DNA from 2 places in the Spirosoma knui genome. Region 2 is predicted to be linked to the other one. Evidence: riboswitches for the same ligand, from Rfam matches in the RefSeq annotation. Region 2 holds a riboswitch; the other holds the start of a gene.
The links. A riboswitch is a leader RNA that binds a small molecule or an ion and turns the genes downstream of it on or off. The one in region 2 is predicted to bind S-adenosylmethionine.

Region 1: another riboswitch for S-adenosylmethionine. It lies ahead of metH (methionine synthase); the one in region 2 lies ahead of ACYVIY_RS03290 (O-acetylhomoserine aminocarboxypropyltransferase/cysteine synthase family protein).

The regions. Positions count from the first base shown of each region.
Region 1 is NZ_BAAGVY010000001.1:587,006-594,444, forward strand. Features, by position in the region: gene pseC (UDP-4-amino-4,6-dideoxy-N-acetyl-beta-L-altrosamine transaminase) at 1-793, opposite strand, end outside; gene ACYVIY_RS02395 (hypothetical protein) at 786-1,238, opposite strand; gene ACYVIY_RS02400 (helix-turn-helix domain-containing protein) at 1,247-1,648, opposite strand; gene ACYVIY_RS02405 (hypothetical protein) at 1,651-2,037, opposite strand; gene pseB (UDP-N-acetylglucosamine 4,6-dehydratase (inverting)) at 2,080-3,096, opposite strand; gene ACYVIY_RS02415 (hypothetical protein) at 3,156-4,067, opposite strand; gene ACYVIY_RS02420 (GNAT family N-acetyltransferase) at 4,167-5,123, opposite strand; gene ACYVIY_RS02425 (Ppx/GppA phosphatase family protein) at 5,138-6,022, opposite strand; SAM riboswitch class I at 6,133-6,242, shown strand; gene metH (methionine synthase) at 6,355-7,439, shown strand, end outside.
Region 2 is NZ_BAAGVY010000001.1:803,585-811,023, reverse strand. Features, by position in the region: gene ACYVIY_RS03305 (esterase family protein) at 1-541, opposite strand, end outside; gene ACYVIY_RS03300 (GDSL-type esterase/lipase family protein) at 616-1,224, opposite strand; gene ACYVIY_RS03295 (homoserine O-acetyltransferase family protein) at 1,246-2,310, opposite strand; gene ACYVIY_RS03290 (O-acetylhomoserine aminocarboxypropyltransferase/cysteine synthase family protein) at 2,388-3,701, opposite strand; SAM riboswitch class I at 3,899-4,017, opposite strand; gene ACYVIY_RS03285 (DciA family protein) at 4,207-4,533, shown strand; gene ACYVIY_RS03280 (DUF1553 domain-containing protein) at 4,988-7,439, shown strand, end outside.

The sequences.
Region 1 (7,439 bases), 220 kb from region 2:
CTAAAGCCGCCTGCATGTCGGTCAGGCGATAATTATACCCCAGTTCCTGCAATTCCATGTACCAGCCACCCCGTTCAGGGTTACCGGGTTCAAACTCGCTCAGCTCCGCTGGCTTATTCGTGATGCCGTGCGTTCTGAGTCGAAGCAAATGGTTGTACAGCGCTTCGTCATTCGTCGTAATCATACCGCCTTCGCCGGCAGCAATGTGCTTAACCGGGTGGAAGCTGAAAATCGCTAACTCTGCCAGTGAGCCGTCGCCACATCGATGAGTCACTCCTTTCTGGTCAACAAATGACCCTCCGGGCGCATGACAGGCATCTTCGAGCAGCCACAAGCCATACTCATCGGCTAATTGACGAAAGGTCGATAAGTCAACCGGGTATCCGGCAAAATCCACTGGAATAATACCGGAGAAGTATCCTTTGGGGTGCTGTTCTACTAACGCACGCACCGCGTTGATGTCAAGTAGAGCGGTGTTGGGGTCAATGTCAGCAAAATAGACTTCCCCCCCGCAGTACCGAACGCAGTTCGCTGAGGCTGAAAACGTAATAGGCGTTGTGATGACGCGGGTTCCTTCCTGTACGCCCAGCGCCATACAACACAGATGCAAAGCCGCTGTACCATTCGCCACCGCAACGGCGTATTGACAACCGATGTACTTAGCAAACGCTGCTTCAAAGTCGCCGATATGAGGCCCCTGGGTCAGGAACGGGCCACGAAGTACGTCAACGACCGCAGTAATATCTTCGTCGGTAATGTGCTGGCGGCCGTAGGGAATGGGGTGTTCAGGCATTATCTACTATACTACTAGAGTCTTGAATAATTTGATCGGATCGAATGAGGGGTAGGTAACATTTAGCTAAGACAGTTCCAGCAGTTTTAACGAATAAGATTCCTCGAATGGTTGGAGTAACAATATCCAAGAGAAAGCGGGCTAAATTTTTATCAAATACATACAGCTCGTTTTCTTGCCTAAAGACTTCCTCAAAGTTGCCAATATAGAAGGTCATCTCATTCACATACTTCAAAACTAGTTTAGCATTCACTGTGTCATAGTCTTGAACGTATCGTACTTCAGTGGTAAGCGTAATAGTCTTCGAATCTCCGTACGCAACCATATCTTTTCCTTCAATCTGAATTCCTAATTGGGACAGATCTGGATTCATGTCATACGAAAAGAGCGCAAAAAACTCTATATCACGAATGGATTCTATTCTTAAATCAACGTGTCCTTTCATAAATGAAGCTAGGCAGTCTGCACTCTCAAATCTTGGCTATACTTATCATCTTCGCTCGAACTCGAATAAGGTAGATCTTGAAGTTGATTAACTCGATATACCGCCTTGAATACATACGGAGAATTATTGGATCTGCGGTTGTCTTCAACGGTACATTCCTGCAAGTCTGAATACTGAATTTGAGGAACTTTGCCGATTGCCAGGGCCAAATCAACTAGTTTGCTGATCTTATGGTCGAAGTCGCCATTCAACAACTGAGAGACGTACCCCTTGGTTACATTTAACTGATCAGCTAATTGAGCACGAGATATTCCCTGCTCGTTCATGTACTGCTCAATCTGGCTGTATAGATCCAGCTGAATCTTAGTAATCCAATATTCTCTACTTCCAAGTAATTCTTCTCTGGTCATGGCTAAAGCGAATTTAAGTACTGTTCTTTCAAAGACCGGAAGCGTTTGAAGTCGGCTTTCTGAGTTGTCTTAAAACCGCCCAGAATTATAATTTTTCCGTTAGACTTTTTTATGGCGTAAACGCGTAAGTGTTTCGATTTGAACTCGTACTCTTTAACGACTACACCTTCTGGAGTTACGTCTCTGAACTTCGTATCAGGTAATGAGTTGCCGTTAGCAATGTATTCCATATAGGTGAGCAACGTTCTATACTCACTTAAAAAGCGCTTATCCGTTTTTTGTAACAACTCTTCGAATAGAGTCAGTTGCCCAATCTCATCTATCACTAATTCGTCTAACTCCTGTTTAGCATTAACTGCCTGCACTTTCCTTAATGCAAAGGTACTCATAAAGGTTTAGTTAAAGCTAAACTAGGCGGAAAGCGTAAAGGACTAAATGGAAAAATTTGGATCGACGTGCTCCCGAATCTGATCGCGTAGCTGCTCTACGTTCAACCAGTCGACGTTGGTACCCGAGTTGTACTTGAAGCCCATTTCGGTGACCCGTCCGTTGAATGCTTTCACATAGTCATCCATACTCCAGGTTGGTGTAGACGGTGTAATCACGTAGTATTTGTCCGTCTCGATGGTGTTCAGCGAGTCGGTTTCAGTAATCATCTCCTCATGTAGTTTTTCGCCGGGACGAATACCAACGATACGTTGCTCGCAATCTGGACCGATGGCCGTAGCTACGTCTGTGATTCGGTACGATGGAATTTTGGGAACGAAAACCTCTCCACCCCAGGCATGTTCCAGCGCATACAACACCATCTCAACGCCTTCTTCGAGCGAGATATTGAAGCGAGTCATGTCAGGGTGCGTAATAGGAAGTACACCGTCTTTCCGCTTTTCTAAAAAGAAAGGTACGACCGATCCGCGCGACCCGATGACGTTGCCATAGCGAACTACCGAAAAACGTAGGTCGCGGCTGCCTTTCATATTGTTGGCGGCCACGAACAGTTTGTCGGAGCAAAGCTTCGTAGCTCCATACAGATTGATCGGAGCGGCCGCTTTATCGGTTGACAGGGCTACAACCCGTTGAACCCCATTATCCAGGGCTGCATTGATGACGTTTTCGGCCCCAAATACGTTGGTTTTGATGCACTCCATCGGGTTATACTCGGCCGCTGGTACCTGCTTTAGCGCAGCTGCGTGAATAATAATATCAACCCCTTCACAAGCCCGCTTCAGGCGTTCACCGTCGCGCACGTCGCCAATGAAAAACCGGATGGATTTGTATTTCGACTGCGGATAGTGCTGCGACATCTCGAACTGCTTCAGTTCGTCGCGGGAATACACAACCAGTCGTTTCAGGTTTGGATACCGCTGGTATACCATTTCGACAAACTTCTTGCCGAACGAGCCGGTACCGCCCGTAATCAGAATTGATTTATTCGTTAAGTCAAGCATAAAAATCAGTTAGTGAGTCAGACAGTCGAACCGATCAACCAAGTAACATGTACAAGCTACTAGCCAACGGATCGGGTTACGGCCTGTCCTATTGTAATTCGCTCAAAGGCGTCGATGTAGCTTTTGGCGCTGGCATTTAAGATAGTAACACCCATGTGGTCGGCGTAGTTGCGTAGCACTTCATATCCTCGAAACACTTTGTGCAGAGATAAAAATTGTGACGCCATCGAGAACGTACGTTGCCGCTGCGCATCCGAATAAACGGGCTCATGACGAACATCTTTCGGCTTGTCGTAGAAATGGATTTGCTTAATCAGCAACTGGTTTTTCTCGTCGAGCCGGATCTGCTCGTGCCATGACGTATCAGCCCCGAACAGATAAATTGTGTTGAATCGTCGGTTGATCATTAACGTCAGGGCCGCAATAATAACCGTCTGAGCCCGAGGCATACCTAATCCTCTAGCGTATAGCCAATGCATTAACGATTGAAATCCACTGACAACGGTATAGTTAAAGTAAATTACCTGAATTACTGAGTTGCCCTGGGCAATCTGCCGGAGTAAGTACGAGCCTTTCGCGAAGTGCGGTACATACAACGTCATCGGCCAGTTTACCTGTTCCAGAAACACGCTGAGCGTTCGCCGGATATCGTCACGGTCAGTGGTTTTCTCTGTATACAAAAAGTAGTTTGGATCAGAAATAACGTAATGCTGCGGCTTCAGCTCCACAAAAATTGGCGCATGCGCAAAGTTATTGACGCAGACAATCTCGGTAGTTTTAATAAACTCAAAATGCTGCTCCAGCGATTCGTTCAGCGAAGGGCCATTGCCCAACACCGAACAAGTCGGTAACTGGCGGGCGGGCAAGTGAGTAGCATGGCGGCTGCGCAGGGCAACCTTTACCAACGACAGCAGCGAGGCAAAGAGCTCGCTCAGAAACTGACGGGCAGAATTGTAAATGGACTCAATCATTCGGTCGGCACGGAACAAGTGCCTCTTTTTTTTATACAAAATAACACAAAAAAAGGCAGACCGGCACGGGGCGAAGTTTCGGCACAGGAAGCGCCTGACTCATAATCTTTTCTCAACGACCAGCTTGGGTGATTCCTGGGCACCAAGGTTACGTTTGAACTGGATTAAGCTGGGTTTCGGCAGCTGGTTACCGTCTACGGATAGACCCAAATCGAGCAGGCTGATCCCTAGCTGCTGGCAGTAACGGTACAGTCCATCAATGAGCATAACCATTGGGCTGTAGGTTCGATAATCGGCATGAGATCCGGGAAGAAAGCTATACAGAATAGTGTCGGATACACGTACCGTAATCACAAGAGCGGCTATTCGTTCGTAGTTCATCACGGCAAATACTGAAAACTGATCCCGAAACTGATACAATACGTCTTTTAATCGTTCGGGCGTAATGCTGAGCCGGTAGCCGCGCTGTTGATACGTAGTGCCAAGAAACGTAATAGCGGCATCCATGTCCGGATCTTGCCAGTGTATAAACTGAAAGCCGGCACGCTGGCATTTTCTCAACCGTCTGCGTTCCGACTGGGCCAGGTGAGCCTCGAAAGGTTTGTGTGAAACCGGAATGTAAAATGTCGGGTGAGTAGACACCGTACAAAAGCCTTGTTCCGCAAAAAGTTGGTGCAATCGGTCGGTTTGTTCAGGGGCGTAACAGCGGGGGTAGTTGACGAGCCGCAACGTACTGGCCCCCGCTTTTTTACTTGTTTCGATTAGCGCCGTCAGGAGATCAAGGAGCACCGCATCGGGTAGATTCGAGGCAAATTCGATGGAGCCAAACGGAGCGGCCAGCGGACTAACCGTTGCGGTTGGCTCCCAAAAAATGGTGCAGCGGGCTTCGGCTAGCTGCGTAGCCTTGTTCAGTGCACTTACCGTGTAAAACGGCCGCTGACCTTGCTGACGGATGTGAGCCGGGTCATTGAACAGAAAACCGGTTTGCCAGAATTGAGGAGGAGCCGAAGGGCTATGTTGGCCAACTATCGTGTAAAAAGCCGTTTCTGTGCCCAACGCTTTTGAATCGGTTAAACGCGCTTCTTTTTCCGATAGTTAGAATAAACCAACTGGATTATCCCATCCTTTAAGCCCAGATCAGGCACAATGATGCGGGAGGCTCCGGCCCATTTCATGACCGAAATGTAAATGTCGGCAGCAGGCACGATTACGTCGGCGCGGTCGGCGTTCAGGCGAAGTTTATTGATTCGGTCTTCCAGACTAAAGCCGGCGATGTAATTACGAACCCGTTCAATCTCCTCCCGCGTAGTATCCACTTCGCCCGTTTTAGCGGCCAGATTAAACAACTTGCTGATGTTGCCGCCCGTACCGACGGCCGTTACTTCCTGCAAGGAGTCTACGTTCTCTTCGACCCAATCTTCAATTTTTCGCCACGCTCCTTTGGTCTCTTTGCCTTCCAGCAGTCGTACGGATCCGATCTTGAAGGATTTCGAATTGATTTTTTGCCGGTTTTTATAGATGTTCAGTTCGGTGCTGCCCCCGCCAACATCAATGTGCAGGAACTGACGGTCGTCCAGCGCCTGAACCACTACGTTATTGATGAGTTCAGCTTCTTTCTGACCGTCGATGATGTGAATTTTTACGCCGGTTGATGCTTCGATACGTTTAGCAATCTCGTGACCGTTGGAGGCCTCGCGCATAGCCGACGTAGCACACGCCATATAACATTCTACTTCATGCAGTTCCATCAGCAGCTTATAAACCTGCATGAGCTTAGCCGTTCGTGCTTCACTTTCGGACGTTAACTCGCCGAAGTTAAAGACGTCGTGGCCGAGTCGGAGCGGAAATCGTACGTATTCGACGCGTTTAAAGCTAACAACGTCGTCATTATGTAATACCGTTGAGATTTGCAGACGGGCTGCGTTGGAACCGATATCGATGGCTGCCAGTTTCATTGTGTAAAGCGTGAAAGAGCGAACGTTTTATACACTCATTCACTCTTTTGTTCGGGTCAAAAGTAACGCATTTTTGGCGACTATGACGAGATTCTGTACCTTTGCTAAAATGCTTATCAAGAAAGACGGAGGGATTGGACCCGATGATGTCTTGGCAACCAGCCGCTTACCGGAAAAGGTGCCGCGTTCCACCCCAGATAGATGTGGGGACAGATAAGTTAGCGTTTCCGCTGCCTTCGCCTGTTTCTGATAAGCCTTCGTTTTAGAACCAATATCATTTCGGTGCAAACATTCGTGTTTGTTTCGTTCTACGCTATAACTTGTTGTATCGCTTGAAATCGATTACAAACCTTCTCCAGGAACGTATCCTCGTGCTTGATGGCGCGATGGGGACGATGATCCAACGCTATAACCTCACCGACGCTGATTATCGGGGAGAGCGGTTTAAAGACTTCCCGCACGACATTAAAGGTAACAATGACTTATTGTCGATTACCAAACCGGTGGTTATTCAGGAAATCCACCGTAAGTATCTTGACGCAGGCGCTGACATTATAGAGACTAATACCTTCAGTAGTACGACAGTTGCTATGGCCGATTACTATATGGAGGATCTGGTCTATGAACTGAATTATGAATCAGCACGGATTGCCAAAGAAGTAGCCGATGAGTATACCCGTCAGAATCCCGAAAAGCCCCGGTTCGTGGCCGGAGCGATGGGGCCGACCAACCGGTTGGCTTCGATGTCGCCCGATGTGAACAATCCTGGCTATCGTGCCATTACGTTCGACCAGTTAGTCGAAGCGTTCTACACGCAGGTTAGTGGATTGGTAGAAGGGGGTGCTGATCTATTACTGGTCGAAACCATTACCGATACCCTTAATGCCAAGGCCGCGCTATTTGCCATTGATCGGTATTTTGCCGAAAAAGGCCAAACGTCGCTGCCTATTATGGTGTCGGGAACAATTACGGATGCTTCCGGACGCACGTTGTCAGGGCAGACAACCGAAGCATTTTTGTATTCTGTGTCACATCTGCCCCTGCTCAGCGTTGGGTTAAACTGTGCGATGGGGGCAGAGCTATTACGTCCATATGTACAGACGTTAGCAAAGGAATCTCCGTTCTATACGTCGGCCTATCCAAATGCTGGTCTGCCCAACGAATTTGGGGAATATGACCAAACACCCGATGAAATGGCTGATCAAATCGAAGGCTTCATTCGGGATAGTTTCGTCAATATAGTAGGTGGTTGCTGTGGCTCTACGCCGGATCACATCCAGGCGATTGCGCAGGTGGCCGCTAAATACCCGCCCCGGCAATTACCGCAACCTGAACCGTATCAGAAGCTGAGCGGTCTGGAGCCGCTAAAAATTACGGAGCAAACTAACTTCCTCAACGTTGGCGAGCGCACGAACGT
Region 2 (7,439 bases):
CCTCATCGTTGAGATTGGGCAGAAAATGATTGGGGCTGTTGTAATAGATTTCGTCGTCGTAATAGTCGTCGAACAGGCCGCGAAATTCCGCTACGGGTTCCGACAGATCATACCGACCGCTTAAGGCAACTACTTTCCCAAACCACTGCGGGTGCCGAAACGCAATATTTACGGCATGATACGCTCCCAAACTGCACCCGTGCGCAATCATGAAAGGCTGGGGGTTTTTCAGCCGCGACAGGGGTAGGACTTCGTGTAAGATGTACTGCTCGTATTGACCATGCCGCCGGATGCGGTCCTGCGGAGGAGCGTATTTGTTGTACACGCTTTCCTGATCGACACTATCAACGCAGTAGAGCTGTAGCCATCCATTCTCTAACTGCTGCGAGAGCGCCTTCACTAACCCAAAATCTTCGTAATCGTAAAATCGCCCTTTGCGGGTTGGGAAAACGAGTACGCGCGCTCCGGCATGACCAAAAATGAGTAACTCCATGTCTCGGTCTAAATTGGGACTGAACCATTTATGATACTCACGATGCATAGTGTCGGCCGTAGATTAAGGCGAAGTTCCGGTATTTGGGTTAAACAAAGCGTCTTCGTTCCATGAAGAAACTGTTAAAAACCAGCGTAGTTTTCTAACAGCACCCGTTGCCAGACCTCATAACCTGACGAATTCAGGTGTAAACCATCAGCTTCAAACAATTCCCGGCGTGGTCGGCCATCGGGGCCCAGCAACGGCGAAGTCGTGTCAATTACCTGCCAGTCGGCATACCGATTAATCTCCTGAGTGATCATATTGTTCGCCTGGATTATGTCTTTGGCCAGGTTCCAGCGAGACGGGCTAACCTTGATCGTCATATAGGCCAGAGGCACACCCGGTAACAGACGACGTACCTTTTCGGCGAAGGCGCAGAAAAATAAATACACTTCCTCCGGATGCCGTCCGTCACCCAGGTCATTGTCACCGGCGTAGAACGCGATGGACTTCGGGGCGGCCGGGATGAGCAGACGCTCACAAAACCAGGCGCAGGCGGCCAGCGTTGAGCCGCCAAAGCCGAGATTTAAGGGGGTTATCTGCGGAAAATCGGTTGCTAACGTAGTCCAGAGTCGCATGGATGAGCTGCCATAAAATACAACGGGACCTTCTGCCGGGAGCTGTTGATTACGTACTAATGACTGAACGTTTGCCTCTAGCTTTCGGACTTCTTCTTCGTACCAAATCATAGGTTGAATTCAAACATTAATCTACTGCGTGTCTCTAGCGGTTTCAACCGTTTTTTTCGGTTCCTGTACGGCAGCCGCCATCCACTTTCGCAGAATACTAGCTAATGGCCGGAATTCAATCAAAAATCCGTCGTGGCCATATAGCGAATCAATTTCTTCGTAGGCCGCATCGGGAATGTGTCGGGCCAGAAATTGCTGTTCAGAGGGAGGGAATAAAAGATCAGATCGAATGCCAACAACGAGTGTGCGGGCTCGTATTTGTCCCAGTGCATTGAGAATGCTTCCGCGGTTACGCCCCACGTTATGTGAATCCATTACCTTCGAGAGCGTCCAGTACGTAAAGGCGTTGAAGCGGTCGGCTAATTTATCACCCTGATAGCGCTGATAGCCCGCGGCTTTGTAGCCATCCAGTTGCTCATTGTTATCAAGGGCCTGTGTAAATCCATACGTATCGTAATTCCGGTACGAGATCATGGCCATAGCCCGGGCCGCTTTCATGCCTGATACCCCGGCATCGTCGCGCTGTTCTTTCCAGGTCGGATCGGCTTCGATGGCCATGCGTTGTGCTTCGTTAAATGCAATGCACCAGGGTGAGGCTACGGCACTCATGGCAATTAAGACCAGATTTTTGATCAGATTGGGCTGCATAATCGCCCATTCGAGCGCCTGCTCCCCCCCCACCGACCCACCGATGCAGGTTTGAATGGTTTCAATGCCGAGTTCCTGACGTAACAGATCCAGCGCCCCCACCATATCCCGGATGGTTAAGACAGGGAAACTATGGTAATACGGCTGCCCCGTGGCTGGATTTACCGACAAAGGTCCGGTAGAACCATAGCAGGAACCGAGTACGTTTGCACAAACGATGAAGTGTTCAGCCGGATCGAGATACTTACCCGGTCCAACCATACCGCCCCACCAGTCGCCCGCGTCGGCAGTACCGGTTAAGGCATGACAAACCCACACGACGTTCGACCCATCGTCGTTCAACGTACCCCGCGTGGTGTAAGCCAGCCGAAACCCAGACAGCGTTTCACCGGATTCCAGCGGAAACGAGTATTTATAATCGAAATATTGGAGGTCCAATGCAAAAAGGTTTACGAAAGGTGGTTTACGAGTTGTAGCGGAGTTCCCAGCCTTAATCCGTAAACCACCCCTCAGCACTACGTTAATACCGGCTCGGCAATCTTGGCAAACGCCTGTTCCAGATCAGCTTTAATGTCGTCGATGTGTTCGATACCCGCCGAGATACGTAACAAACCGGGTTCTACGCCAGCCGTCGACTGCTCCTGCTCACTCAGTTGCTGGTGCGTGGTCGAAGCTGGGTGGATAATCAGCGTTTTCGAGTCGCCAACGTTCGCCAGGTGACTAATCAGCTTCAGGCTGTTCACGAACTGATCGGCCGCTTCTTTGCCGCCTTTCACTTTAAAGGTAAAAACACCCCCAAAGCCGCGTTTGAGGTATTTCTTGGCCAGTTCGTGGTACGGGCTTCTTGCCAGACCCGGATAATTCACCACCTCAACCTGCTCGTGCGATTCGAGCCACTCAGCCAGCGCCTGCGCATTTTGCACCGTCCGGTCGACACGTAGCGAAAGTGTTTCCAGACCTTGTAGCAGCAGGAACGAGTTGAATGGGCTGATTGCTGGCCCCCAGTCACGCAGGCCTTCGACCCGGGCGCGGATAATGAACTGGATATTGCCGAACGGACCGCCGACACCGAACACATCGCTGAACACCATGCCGTGATAGCCTTCCGATGGTTCGCTGAACTGCGGGAATTTACCGTTCCCCCAGTTGTAGTTGCCACTGTCGACGATAACCCCGCCGATGCTGGTGCCGTGGCCACCGATCCACTTCGTTGCCGACTCAACAACCACAGCCGCTCCGTGCTCGATCGGCCGGAACAGATACCCACCCGCGCCGAACGTATTGTCGACAATGAGGGGCAGATCATGTTCTTTGGCAATGGCCGCTATGGCATCAAAATCGGGGATGTTGAAACCAGGGTTACCGATCGTTTCAAGGTAGATTGCCTTGGTCTTCTCGTCGATCAAGCGGGCGAATGATTCCGGCTTGTCGCCATCGGCAAAACGGACATCGACGCCTAACCGCTTGAACGACACTTTGAACTGATTATACGTACCGCCGTACAGGAACGACGTCGAAATAAAGTTGTCGCCGGCCGCTAAAATGTTGTTCAGGGCAATGAACTGAGCCGCCTGCCCCGACGCTACGGCTAAAGCCGCTACCCCACCTTCGAGCGCAGCAATCCGCTTCTCAAACACATCGGATGTGGGGTTCATGATGCGGGTATAGATATTCCCGAACGCTTTAAGCGCAAATAGGTCGGCTCCGTGCGCCGAATCGTTAAATACGTACGAGGTAGTCTGGTAAATAGGTACGGCCCGTGAGTTGGTCGTTGGGTCGGCTTCCTGACCAGCGTGTAGCTGTAAGGTATCGAAATGCAGTTGAGACATGGTTTTGTTGGTTATAATTCACAAAAAAATGGTAGGCTGGGTAAGGCTGATCACAGATGAAGGTCAGCGGAACGATGCAGCGACAAACCGCAACATAGGCGCACACGACACCTCTCCCGGTATACGTAGCGAAGTCTGGAAGTGCTTAGTAGGCCCCTGAGGGCATACAGCGTCGATTGTAGAGCATGTGAGTTTTCGATTTATAGTCCCTAACGATCCGCCGAAACGGTTGCTTTAGGCAGGAGTTAGCACCTTGCCATGTGGTAGGTTGCCAGCGGTTCACAGAGCCTGATCTCTCCCCGCTTCTTTATAAATCAACGCGCACCGAAGATAAGAAAAGCGGTGCGTAGCAATTGACTTGATGCCGCAAGTATACTAGTCAAACGGGGCGATTCCAAACGCAGCGGGGTTTTTCTATCGGCCACCTTATTTTTTCGCTTAATGCCACAGTAGGCCTTTGTTTAGTTCGATCGTTGCTTATTTTTGTGCTAAGACTGCCGTACCGATGAGCCACACATACCGATACAATCGCGACAATGCCACCCGAATGGCGGGAACCACCACCTTAAAGGACGCGATCGGGCAACTCTTAAAAACGTACCAACTGCAAACGCGCTTTAACGAAACCTACCTCGAAGCATTCTGGGGCCGAATGATGGGACCAGCCATTGCCTCCCGGACAAACCGGCTTTACGTACGCGATCGGAAGCTGCATATCGAAATTGCATCCGCTCCACTACGTAACGAACTGGTCAACGCCAAGCAGAAACTTATCCAGTTGGTGAACAAGGACATGGGCTCCGACGTAATCGACGATGTTATTTTTATCTAGCCTTCCTGTCTTCAGGTAAATCAATATTTTTACATCCATTTACTAAGCCAGCACCTTTATTGAAGGGCTGGCTTTTCTGCTATTGCAGCGAGAGCCTTTATGCGCTGTCGCTAACTTTCTTATTATCTAAAAGCGAGTTGGGTTAACCACCGGGCGTAACCAAGTACGTCAAAAAGACGTTTGAGTTAGCCAAGGTTTAGCCCTGTAAGGGCGGCCTGTTTATAGGTGGACTTCGACTAACTAAAGCTCCGTAAGAGCAGTATGTTGATGGATAGACATATAGCTCCTACGGAGCTATCAAACCAACTCATCTTATTTCCTCAATAAACATACCATCCCGACGGGACCTGAATCGCTATTCCAAAATCTTATCCGAACGGTAGATTACGCCAATTCCACCTTTTACTCAGTAACTACATGGTTGAGAATAAAGCACTAACTACCCGTTCGCTTTATGAAGAAGTGGTGGCTCATTGGCATACCAGCATCCATACTTTTTGTGGTTTACGCCATAAACGGCCTGAACACGGACGAACGGATCAGTTACAATCAGCACATCCGCCCCATCTTCAACACCAAATGCATTACGTGCCACGGTGGCATTAAACAGAGCGGAAACTTCAGTCTACTGTTTCGGGAGGAAGCCCTGGCAAAAGCGAAGTCAGGGAAATACGCCATCGTTCCGGGTAAACCCAGCGAATCAGAACTGCTAAAACGGCTGGTCAGCGACGACGCGGAGCTTCGAATGCCGCTTGAGCACGAACCCTTAAGCACAACCGAGATCGACCTGATCGAAACATGGATCGAACAGGGAGCGGAATGGGAAGACCACTGGTCCTACATTGCTCCCGACCGGTCGATCAGTCCACCCCAGGTCGGTGATCAGTTTGCCCGAAATGGCATTGACCGCTTTATTTACCAGCGATTGGAACAGGAGAGCCTGAAGCCATCCCCCCAGGCCGATAAAGCGACCTTGCTGCGACGGGTCAGCCTGGACCTGACGGGCCTGCCGCCTACCGCAAAACAGGCTCAGGACTTTCTGAACAACAAGTCACCCGAAGCGTATACCAGATTGGTCGATCAACTCTTGCAATCTCCGCACTTCGGGGAACGTTGGGCGTCGATGTGGCTTGATCTGGCCCGCTACGCCGACTCGAAAGGATACGAAAAAGACCTGGAACGTAGCATCTGGCTGTACCGCGATTGGGTGATCAAGGCGTTTAATCAGGATATGCCCTTCGATCAGTTTACCATTCAGCAACTGGCGGGGGATTTGTTGCCTAAACAGAACGTAACAAGCGCACAAAATCAGTTAGTTGCTACGGCTTTTCACCGCAACACCATGTCGAACGATGAAGGCGGCACGAACGATGAAGAGTTTCGAAACATGGCGCTGATCGACCGGGTCAGTACGACCTGGGAGGTATGGCAGGGCACAACCATGGCCTGCGTGCAATGCCACAGTCACCCCTACGACCCAATTCGACACGAAGAATTTTACAAGTTCCTGGCGTTTTTCAACAATACGCAGGATAAAGACCTGTACAACGAAAAGCCCAAACTCTACACGTTCACGCCCGAAAACGAACAGCAGACTACTCGCCTGATCACCTGGATCAACCAGTCGCTCCCGATGCGCTCGCCCTCGATTACGTCAACAGCCAGCCTAAGCGAGCAGCGTCGGGCGTTGCTTACTGCCGTCGGCTACCGACGTATTGAAGCTGAAGATTTTGACTCGACCAGCCGCCACATTGAGCTTTGGGACAATCAGACGTCCATCATGCAAACCACCGAAGGCGCGTTTTGCGCCTATGACGATGTGGACCTGACAGGTGTTTCGAGCGTTACGTATCGGTACACAACTTCATTTTCATCGTTCCTTGAACTTCACCTCGACCGACCCGATGGACCGCTGATCAGTCGAACGAAATTACCGGCGACGCAAACGGGCGATCCCGGTGCCTGGTCCAACTGGAAAACCTTTGGTACCCATCGCGCGCCGATTCAACCGGTAACTGGGCAGCATACCGTGTTCGTTACGTTCCATAAGGACAAGGAGTTTCGCAGTGATCTGCTTCATCTGGACTGGATTGACTTACACATTGATAAGGCCCCCATAGACCGCAATAGGGTTCTACGGGATTCGGTTTTTAAGCTGGCGGCTGTACCCGCTGTTTCGACACCGGTTATGCTGGAACGCCCCGCTCACAAAGCGCGACCGACGCACCTTTTCATTCGGGGAAACTGGTTAACCAAGGGGCAAGCAGTTCAACCGGCGCTCCCCAATTCGTTGCATTCGGGTTCGGGTAACGTAACAAATCGGTTGGATATGGCGCGCTGGCTGGTCAGTCGCAAGAATCCGCTGACGGCCCGCGTGATGGTCAATCGGTTTTGGGAGCAACTTTTTGGATACGGACTGGTCGAAACCTTAGAAGATTTTGGCACGATGGGCGCGAAACCGACGCATCCCGAGCTTCTCGACTGGCTGGCTGTTCGGTTCCAGGATGAGCACCGCTGGAGTGTTAAGAAAATCGTGCGGGATATGGTCCTGTCGGCTACGTATCAGCAATCGGCCGTTGTCTCGCCTGAGCTTACTAAGAAAGATCCGCGCAACCTGCTGCTGGCGCGGGGACCGCGCGTTCGGCTCAGTGCTGAACAGATTCGTGACCAGGCGCTGTCGGTTAGCGGTTTGTTAAACAAAACCTTATACGGGCCCAGTGTGCGCCCCTTCAATCCGACGAATGGGGCCTGGCAGCAGGAGAAACCCGAAAACCGCCACCGTCGGGCCATCTACACGTTCTGGCAACGTACCAACCCGTATCCGTCGATGGTCACGTTCGATAGTCCTCAGCGCAACCTCTGCGTGTCCCGCCGGGTACGTACCAACACCCCTTTACAGGCGCTTA